One region of the Streptomyces sp. NPDC028635 genome, then DNA from elsewhere that is predicted to be linked to it. Evidence: riboswitches for the same ligand, from Rfam matches in the RefSeq annotation. Region 1 holds a riboswitch; the other holds the start of a gene.

Region 1 (4,682 bases):
CGATCTGGTCGAGGAGTTTGCCGCGCACCGCGAGGTTCGTGTAGGTGAAGTCTCCCTCGGGCCGCCGGTCGGCGAGGAGTACGGCGAAACGGTCGGCCCAGCCCACGAACTGCCCGTCGGGGCCGGGGTCACCGACGCCCTCGGTGAAGCTGTCCCCCACCGCCACGTACGACCCGATCACTGCTCTGCTGTCACTCTTCGAATCGTCTGCCACGGCAGACCATGATTCACCCTGCAATGTGACCTACGCGACCGTAGGCAGGGGTTGACGGTCGGTGAGATAAGCCACTTCAGGTGTCCGGCCCCGTCGGGAATAAGCGCCCCGGCCGTGAGGGCCGCGTGACGGCCGTGAGACGCCGGCCGCACCGGGCACGGAAGGCCGGGCACACCGAAGGCCGGACACCCGTGGGTCGGGGTCCGGCCTTGGTGGCGTGTCAGACGGGTGGCCGCCGGGGCGGCGCGGGGTCAGCCGACGGTGACGCCGTGGGCGCGCAGGTAGGCGACCGGGTCCACGTCGGAGCCGTAGTCCGGCGTGGTGCGGATCTCGAAGTGCAGGTGCGGGCCGGTCACGTTGCCGGTCGCGCCGGACAGGCCGAGCTGCTGACCCGCGGTGACGCTCTGACCGGCCGAGACGGAGATCTGCGACAGGTGCGCGTACTGGGCGTAGTAGCCGTCGTTCAGCTTGATGACGACCTGGTTGCCGTAGGCGCCACCCCAGCCGGCGGAGACGACGGTGCCCGCGCCGACGGCCTTGACGGTGGTGCCGGTCGGGACGACGAAGTCGACACCGGTGTGGTAGCCGCTGGCCCACATGCTGCCGGGGGTGTGGTACGCGGTGCCGATGGTGGCGCCGCTGACCGGAAGGGTGAAGCCGGCGGCGGTGCTCGCCGACCGGGCCGGCTCGGCCTTCGCGGGCTCGGCGGCCTTGGCGGCGGGCTTGTGCGCGGGCGCCTCGCTCTTGTGCGACGGCGCGGCCTTGTGCGCCACGGCGGCCTTCTTGCCGAGGGTCAGCTTCAGACCGGGGTGGATGAGCGACGGGTCGCTGCCGACGGCCTCGCGGTTGTCCTCGTAGAGCTTCTTCCAGCCGCCGGCGACGTGCTGCTCGTTCGCGATCTTCGACAGGTAGTCGCCGGACTTGACCGTGTAGACGCGCACGCCGGACCGCGGCGCCTTCTTCTCGGCGGACGGCAGGCTCTGGACGGCCTTGCCGGACACCGACTGGGCGGCGGTCTGCGGCGTGGCGGCGTGCGCACCGGCGGCGCCCATGAGCGGCAGCGCGAGGGCGGCGCCACCGGTGCCGGCGACGGCGAGGGTGCGGGCGAAACGCTGGGACTTCGGACGACGGTGCTTACCCTTTGCGGGCATGGCGCTTTTCCTCTCCGGCGCCTGCGAGGTGAGCTGTCGGGTTCGGGCTGGAGATGCCCGGCCGCGCTGGGCGCGGCTTCACCCCAGAGCCGTTCCGGGAACCGGAACAGGCGGTCGTACCTGTGGGTCCCCCGCTCCTGCCGTACGTCGGGTGGGTGGGTGCGGTGCGCCGGACGGCGGCAGGATTCGGCGTCCGTCCGGATTCGGTGGGGAACGTAAGCGAGCAAGACGCACGGGGACAAGCGAAAGGTTGCGTGAACGGGCGTTTCTCGTGATCCACTACCGGAACACGCCGTCACACTGCGTGCATTCGATCTGCTGTCCGTACGTCAATTCACCGGGAAATACGCCTCCATTACGTGGACATGACGTACGACGGACGGTCACCGTTATGACCCTCCTCACGCCACCCGCCCCCAGGGACCCTCAATTCATTGCGAGTTGGAAGGAAGGCGCCAATTCGGGCAGAAAGCCCAGATGCGACGTGGATGGATATCCGTCCCATTCGACCGCCGTCGCCGGGGGGCGGGGACAACCGGTTGCCCCGGGAATCCATGTCGTATCGTCGAAGGGCACCCGTCGGCCATTCGAGCCGCGTCGGCGGGTACGAGCGGGAGGAGCCCTTCGTGACGCAGCAGGTGCCGTCGACCGAACCCGAGCTGACCGGAGTGCGCAACTTCCGAGACGTGGGCGGGCTGCCCACGGTCGACGGACGGCGGGTGCGGCACGGCGTACTGTTCCGCAGCGGCCACCTCGCCCACGCCACGGCCGAGGACGCGGCGTACCTGTCCTCCCTGGGGCTGCACACGATCTTCGACTTCCGCAACGCGGCCGACCAGAAGCTCGAGGGCCCGGACGTCGAGCTGCCGGGCGTGCGCAACGTCAACCTGCCGCTGTCGGACCCGGCGGACGGCGCGGAGTTCTGGAAGATGGTCCGCGACGGGGATCTCGACCAGCTGCGCGGCATCCTCGCCGACGGCAAGGGCGCGAACCGGATGATCGCCTCCTACCGCACGATCATCAAGGAGCGCACCGGCGAGCACTCCCGGGTGCTGCACGCGCTCGCCGAGGACAACGTCCCGGCCCTGATGCACTGCGCCGCGGGCAAGGACCGCGCCGGCCTGTCGATAGCGGTCACCCTGCTCGCCCTGGGCGTGGAGAAGGACGCCATCGTCGAGGACTACCTGAAGTCCAACGAGAAACACCGCCGGTACAAGGTGCGCCGCAGCGGCTCGGCGGAGTCGGCCTACACTCCCGAGGTGATGGAGCTGCTCAGCCCGCTCTTCGACGCGCGCGCCGAGTACCTCACGGCGGCCATGGAGACCATCGAGGAGACCTGGGGCGGCGTCGACGCCTACCTGGAGCAGGGGCTCGGGCTCACCCCCGAGAGCCGGGAGCGGCTGCGGGCACGCCTGCTCGACTGACGGCCGCGCCCGAGCCGCGGCGGCGCCCGGCCGGCGCCGGGTCGCTCACGGAGGTACGCCTACTGCTGGGCGCCCAGCTCGAACAGCAGCCAGATGAACCCGGCCAGGACGTGCCCGACGGCGATGTAGATGATGAGGCGGATCCACAGGGTCCGGGGGAACTTCTCCTCGAAGTTGCTCATCGTGCCTCTCCAGGGTGGGCGGGCCCCAGGCACAGTGTGGCCGTGGGGCTCTGCAGCAGGGTGTGGACGAACAGGAGCTCCAGGCCTCCGGGGTCCTCGGCGGCGATCCGGTGCGGGGTCAGCGAGTCGAAGTGCGCGCTGTCCCCCGGGCCGAGCCGGTGGGTGGTGTCCCCGAGGCGCAGCCTGAGCCGTCCGGCCAGGACGTACAGCCACTCCTCGCCGGGGTGCACGCGCACGATGTCGTCCTGCGCGCCGTACGGCACCTGCACCCGCAGGGCCTGCATGCCGCGACCGGGGGCGCCCGCCTGCCGGTACGTCCAGCCGCCGGCCACCGTCGGCTCCATGTCCGCGGCACGCACCACGGCGTCCCGCTCGGCGACGCTCTCGCCGAGCAGCTCCGAGACGGTCGTACTGTAGATACGGGCCAGCGCGAGCAGCATCGGCAGCGAGGGCTGGCGCTGTCCGGTCTCCAGACGGGACAGATGGGCCGGGGACAGCCCGGCGGCGCGGGCGGCGGCCTCCAGGGTGAGGCCGGCGCGGCGGCGCAGGGACCGCAGCTGCGGGGCCACGGCGGGCAGTGCGCCGGCCGGTTCCGCGGGGGGCTCTGAGGAGCTCATGTCTCCATTCAGCCGCACGTTTGCCTCTGCGGCAAATTCCTTGCCTCAGAGGCAAAGCCGCAGCGGTGTCGCCCCGTCCGCAACGGCCGCCCGGCCCGCCGCCCCCGCACAGCCCGCCGGCCTGCCGCCGGACCACCGGGCCTGCCGGCCGGCCCGGACCACGGGCCCCGCCGGTCCGCCCCGATCACGGGGCCGCCGGCACCCGCCGCTACCGGTTCGTCACCGCCTGCTTGATCAGCGTCTTGCCGAAGTCCCACATCAGACCGTTCCCGCTGTGCGCGTCGTCCATCACGGCGGTGAAGGCGTCGACGAAGCGGTCCACATCCGCCTCGTCGATGATCAGCGGCGGGATCAGTTTGATCACCTCCAGGTGGTCGCCGGAGACCTGGGTCAGGATCCGGTGCCGCTGGAGCAGGGGGACGACCACCATCTGCGCGAACAGCCCCTTGCGGGCGGCCTGGAGCATGGTCCAGCGGCTGCGCAGCTTCAGCGAGGCGGGCCGGCCGAACTCGATGCCGATCATCAGCCCGCGGCCGCGGACGTCGGCGAGCAGTTCGTACTTCTCGGTCAGCGCGGCTAGCCGGGACTTCAGCAGCTCCCCCGTCGTGCGCACCTGGGCGACGATCTGCTCCTGCTCCATGACCGACAGCACGGCGAGGCCGCACGCCATCGCCTGGGCGTTGGAGCCGAAGCTCGCCGAGTGGACCAGCACGCGGTCCATGGACGAGTAGACCTTCTTGAAGATCCACTCCTTGCCCAGGGTGGCGCCGACCGGCACATAGCCGCCGGAGAGGGCCTTGGCGACGCACACCAGGTCGGGTTCGACGCCGTCCTCGTGCTGGTAGGCGTAGAAGTCGCCGGTGCGCCCGAGGCCGGTCTGCACCTCGTCGGCGATGAGCAGCGCCTTGTGCCGGCGCAGCAGCTCCTGTGCGGCGCGCAGCGAGCCGGGCGGGGCCTCGTGCACGCCCTTGCCCTGGATCGGCTCGACGATCAGGGCGGCGACGTCGCCCTTGCGCAGCTCCCGCTCGAGCGCGTCGAGGTCGCCGAGCGGGACCGCCGTGTCGGGCAGCAGCGGGGCGAAGCCGTCCCGGAAG
Region 2 (4,682 bases), on a different contig from region 1:
TTCGAGACCATGCCCGCCCACCAGCTGGAGCTCGCGCTCTGGCTGGAGGCCGACCGCATGGGCTCCCTGCTGGCCGCCCTGGACGACGAGTCCATGGAGAACCAGCGCGACGTCGTCAAGAACGAGCGCCGCCAGCGCTACGACAACGTCCCCTACGGCACCGCCTTCGAGCGGCTGACCGCCCTCGCCTACCCCGAGGGCCACCCCTACCACCACACGCCGATCGGCTCCATGGCGGACCTGGACGCGGCCACCCTCGAGGACGCCCGCCAGTTCTTCCGCACCTACTACGCGCCGAACAACGCGGTCCTGTCCATCGTCGGCGACATCGACCCGGAGCAGACCCTCGCCTGGGTCGAGAAGTACTTCGGCTCCATCGCCTCCCACGACGGCAAGCCCGAGCCGCGTGACGGCACGCTGCCCGACGTCATCGGCAGCCAGCTGCGTGAGGTCGTCCGCGAGGAGGTCCCGGCGCGCGCCCTGATGGGCGCCTACCGGCTGCCGCACGACGGCACACGCGCGTGCGACGCGGCGGACCTCGCGCTGACGATCCTCGGCGGCGGCGAGTCCTCCCGCCTGTACAACCGGCTGGTGCGCCGCGACCGCACGGCCGTCGCGGCCGGCTTCGGACTGCTCCGGCTGGCCGGGGCGCCCTCCCTGGGCTGGCTGGACGTGAAGACGTCCGGTGACGTCGAGGTGCCGGTCATCGAGGCCGCCATCGACGAGGAGCTCGCCCGGTTCGCCGCGGAGGGCCCCACGGCCGAGGAGATGGAACGCGCCCAGGCGCAGTTGGAGCGCGAGTGGCTGGACCGGCTCGGCACCGTAGCGGGCCGCGCCGACGAACTGTGCCGCTACGCGGTCCTGTTCGGCGACCCGCAGCTCGCCCTGACCGCCGTCCAGCGCGTGCTCGAGGTGACGCCCGAGGAGGTGCAGGAGGTCGCCAAGGCCCGCCTGCGGCCCGACAACCGCGCGGTGCTCGTGTACGAGCCGAAGACCCCGGAGGCCGCACCGGCCGCAGACGTGCCCGAGGACCCGGAGCAGGAAGCGACCGTAGAGGCCGGCAACGACAACGAGGAGACGGCCAAGTGACCGAGCTCGCCACGATGGACTTCCACCCCCAGCCCCAGGCGGGCGAGGCCAAGCCGTGGGCGTTCCCGGCTCCCGAGCGCGGCACGCTCGGCAACGGCCTGACGGTGCTGCGCTGCCACCGCCCCGGCCAGCAGGTCGTCGCCGTGGAGGTGCTCCTGGACGCCCCCCTGGACGCCGAACCGGCGGGCCTGGACGGCGTCGCCACGATCATGGCGCGCGCCTTCTCCGAAGGCACCGACAAGCACTCCGCGGAGGAGTTCGCCGCCGAGCTGGAGCGGGCCGGCGCCACCCTCGACGCGCACGCCGACCACCCGGGTGTCCGCCTCAGCCTGGAGGTCCCCGCCTCCCGGCTGGCCAAGGGCCTCGGCCTGATCGCCGACGCCCTGAGGGCCCCCGCGTTCGCCGACAGCGAGATCGAACGGCTGGTGCGCAACCGCCTGGACGAGATCCCGCACGAGCTGGCCAGCCCCGCCCGCCGCGCGGCCAAGGAGCTGTCCAAGCAGCTCTTCCCGGCGTCCTCGCGCATGTCGCGCCCCCGCCAGGGCACCGAGGAGACCGTCGCGGCCGTCGACGCGGCCGCCGTGCGCGCCTTCTACGAGCGGCACGTGCGCCCCGCCACCGCCACCGCGGTGGTCGTCGGTGACCTGACCGGCCTCGACCTCGACGACCTCCTCGGCGACACCCTGGGCGCCTGGACCGGCTCGCGCACCGAGCCGCGCCCCGTGCCGGCGGTGACCGCCGACGACACCGGCCGGGTCGTCATCGTCGACCGCCCGGGCGCCGTCCAGACGCAGCTGCTCATCGGCCGGATCGGCCCCGACCGGCACGACCGCGTATGGCCCGCGCAGGTGCTCGGCACCTACTGCCTGGGCGGCACCCTCACCTCCCGCCTGGACCGGGTCCTGCGCGAGGAGAAGGGCTACACCTACGGCGTGCGCGCCTTCAGCCAGGTGCTGCGCTCCGCCCCCGACGGCACGGGCGCGGCGATGCTCGCCATCAGCGGCTCCGTGGACACGCCGAACACCGGCCCGGCGCTGGACGACCTCTTCAAGGTGCTGCGCACCCTGGCGGAGGGCGGCCTGACCGAGACCGAGCGCGATGTCGCCGTGCAGAACCTCGTCGGGGTGGCCCCGCTGAAGTACGAGACCGCCGCCGCCGTCGCGGGCACGCTCGCCGACCAGGTCGAGCAGCACCTGCCCGACGACTACCAGGCCACGCTGTACCGGCAGCTCGCCGCGACCGGCACGGTGGAGGCCACGGCGGCGGTCGTGAACGCCTTCCCGGTGGACCGGCTGGTGACCGTCCTCGTCGGTGACGCCGCGCAGATCAAGGAGCCCGTCGAGGCCCTCGGTATCGGCGATGTCACCGTGGTGAGCGCGGAGTAGCCGCACACGCGCGTGGGGCCCTGGTGTCTGACGGAGCACCAGGGCCCTTGCCGTGCCTGCCGGCCTGTTTATGATCCAAGGCGCGGCATCCCCCATATGCCCGAATTGGGGCGGAGGTTGCCTGTCTGGCCTGTGGGATGGCTTACAAAACCCCTGATTCGTTTGAGGACTGAAGGTCGATCACCGTAGCTTCGTCCGGGCTGTTCGTCAGGCAGTGCGCCGCACCCGCGGCACCGGACAGTCATCGCCGAGTCCCCGTACGGCGCGAGCCAGGGGAGCCGGGGACCCACACGTCCCTGGGGTGAATCGGGCGCCCGCGAGGGTGCCCGTAGGAGACCTTCCTGCTCCGAACCCGTCAGCTAACCCGGTAGGCGAGAGGGAAGGAAAGGACAAGCCACCACATGGCGTTCGTCAGCGCCACCGGGAAGCACCGTCGTCCCAGCCGGATGAAGCGCACCACCGCGCAGGCCGCGGGTATCGCCGCGCTCACCACCACCGGCGTCATCGGCACCCTCGCGGCCCCCGCCCTCGCCGCCGACACCTCCGCCGAGCACACCGGTCTGCTCCCCGTCATCAGCGTCGACGACGCGGTCGCCGCGCAGATCGACGCCCAGGCCGAGGCCCAGAAGCAGGCCGCCGAGCAGGCGGCCATCGAGCAGGCCGCCCGTGAGGCCGCCGCCGCGCGGGCCCACGAGGCCAGGGAGCGTGCCGCCCGGGAGGCCGAGCGCAAGCGCCTGAACAGCTTCACGGCCCCGATCGCTCACTCCTACGTCTCCACCGGCTACGAGGCCAGCAGCTCCCTGTGGTCCTCCGGCCACCACACCGGCATCGACTTCCACGCCGCCACCGGCACCACGGTGCACGCGGTGGGCTACGGCACCGTCGTCGAGACCGGCTGGGGCGGCGCCTACGGCAACCAGATCGTCATCCGCATGCACGACGGCACGTACACCCAGTACGGGCACCTGTCGTCGATCGGCGTCGTCGTGGGCCAGCAGGTCGTCACCGGCCAGCAGATCGGTCTGTCCGGCGACACCGGCAACACCACCGGGCCGCACCTGCACTTCGAGGCGCGCACCAGCCCCGAGTACGGCTCCGACATGGACCCGGTCGCCTATCTGCGCGCGCACGGCGTGAACGTCTGACGCACCAGCACGGCATCAGCCCCAGGAAGCCCCGGCGCACCGCGCCGGGGCTTTCGGCGTTTCCCGGCTCCTCGTCCCCGGGAGAAAACCGGCAGGTGACCAAAAAATATCCATGGAATCCGGCTCGCCGTCGGAAATTCCGCCCCCTTGGAATAGAGTCACGGAACACGCGTCCATCGTCGGCGTTTCACGGGGATCAAGGCGGAGGTCGGACATGCGAATTCCGGCGCACTCGGTGTGCACGGCGATCCGGGACGACATCGTCGCCGGTGTCCATGAACGCGGCAGCCGGCTCACCGAGGAACTCCTCGCCCGCCGCTACGGAGTCTCCCGGGTGCCGGTGCGGGAAGCGCTGCGCACCCTGGAGGCCGAGGGCTTCGTCGTGACGCGACGGCACGCGGGCGCGTGCGTGGCCGAGCCCACCGAGCAGGAGGCGGCCGACCTGCTGGAGATGCGGATGCTGCTGGAGCCCCTCGGGGCGGCGCGCGCCGCCCAGCGGCGCTCCGAGGCGCACCTGAAGGTGCTGCGCGGCCTGGTGCGGCTCGGCCAGGAGCGGGCCAGGCGCGGCACCGGCGACGAGCTGCGCTCCCTGGGCGGCTGGTTCCACGAGACGCTCGTGCAGGCGTGCGGGAGCCAGGCGCTCACCGCCACGCTCACCCAGCTGCGCCACAAGATCGCCTGGATGTACGCCGTGGAGCCGTCGGCCGACCCCGTGCGGTCCTGGGCCGAGCACGGCGCGCTCGCGGACGCGGTCGCACGCGGCGACGCTGAGCGGGCACGGGCCGTGGCGGCCCTGCACGCCGAGCGCTCCACCGCCGCGCACCGGCTGCGCTCCTTCGGCGGTGAGCGGCCCGAGCCGGTGAGGAGTTCGCAACATCCCGTAAACACGTGGAGCCTGCGGAATTAACGTGAGCGCCGTATACAAAGAGAGGGAGTACTCGCCCGCTGAAAGGGCTGCCCTCCTTTTCTTTCCCGGGCGCCTCCTATTTCCTCCGCCTTCTGTTTTCCTGCGCCTCCTGTTCGCCAAGTCTCGCCGGGGGTGAAAAGAAGGCCGCGTCGGCCT

The links. A riboswitch is a leader RNA that binds a small molecule or an ion and turns the genes downstream of it on or off. The one in region 1 is predicted to bind cyclic di-AMP.
Positions count from the first base shown of each region.
Region 2: linked by a shared signal. The riboswitch ahead of AB0E88_RS06835 (M23 family metallopeptidase) and the one ahead of AB0E88_RS14185 (LysM peptidoglycan-binding domain-containing M23 family metallopeptidase) in region 1 are both predicted to bind cyclic di-AMP.

Region 1 covers NZ_JBEZWX010000010.1:195,342-200,023, forward strand. Annotated here, with positions in the region: gene AB0E88_RS14180 (SGNH/GDSL hydrolase family protein) at 1-181, opposite strand, end outside; gene AB0E88_RS14185 (LysM peptidoglycan-binding domain-containing M23 family metallopeptidase) at 466-1,365, opposite strand; cyclic di-AMP (ydaO/yuaA leader) riboswitch at 1,371-1,567, opposite strand; gene AB0E88_RS14190 (tyrosine-protein phosphatase) at 1,992-2,789, shown strand; gene AB0E88_RS14195 (DUF6126 family protein) at 2,849-2,971, opposite strand; gene AB0E88_RS14200 (XRE family transcriptional regulator) at 2,968-3,588, opposite strand; gene AB0E88_RS14205 (aspartate aminotransferase family protein) at 3,797-4,682, opposite strand, start outside.
Region 2 covers NZ_JBEZWX010000004.1:254,114-258,795, reverse strand. Annotated here, with positions in the region: gene AB0E88_RS06845 (pitrilysin family protein) at 1-1,089, shown strand, start outside; gene AB0E88_RS06840 (pitrilysin family protein) at 1,086-2,474, shown strand; cyclic di-AMP (ydaO/yuaA leader) riboswitch at 2,710-2,863, shown strand; gene AB0E88_RS06835 (M23 family metallopeptidase) at 2,876-3,619, shown strand; gene AB0E88_RS06830 (GntR family transcriptional regulator) at 3,834-4,526, shown strand.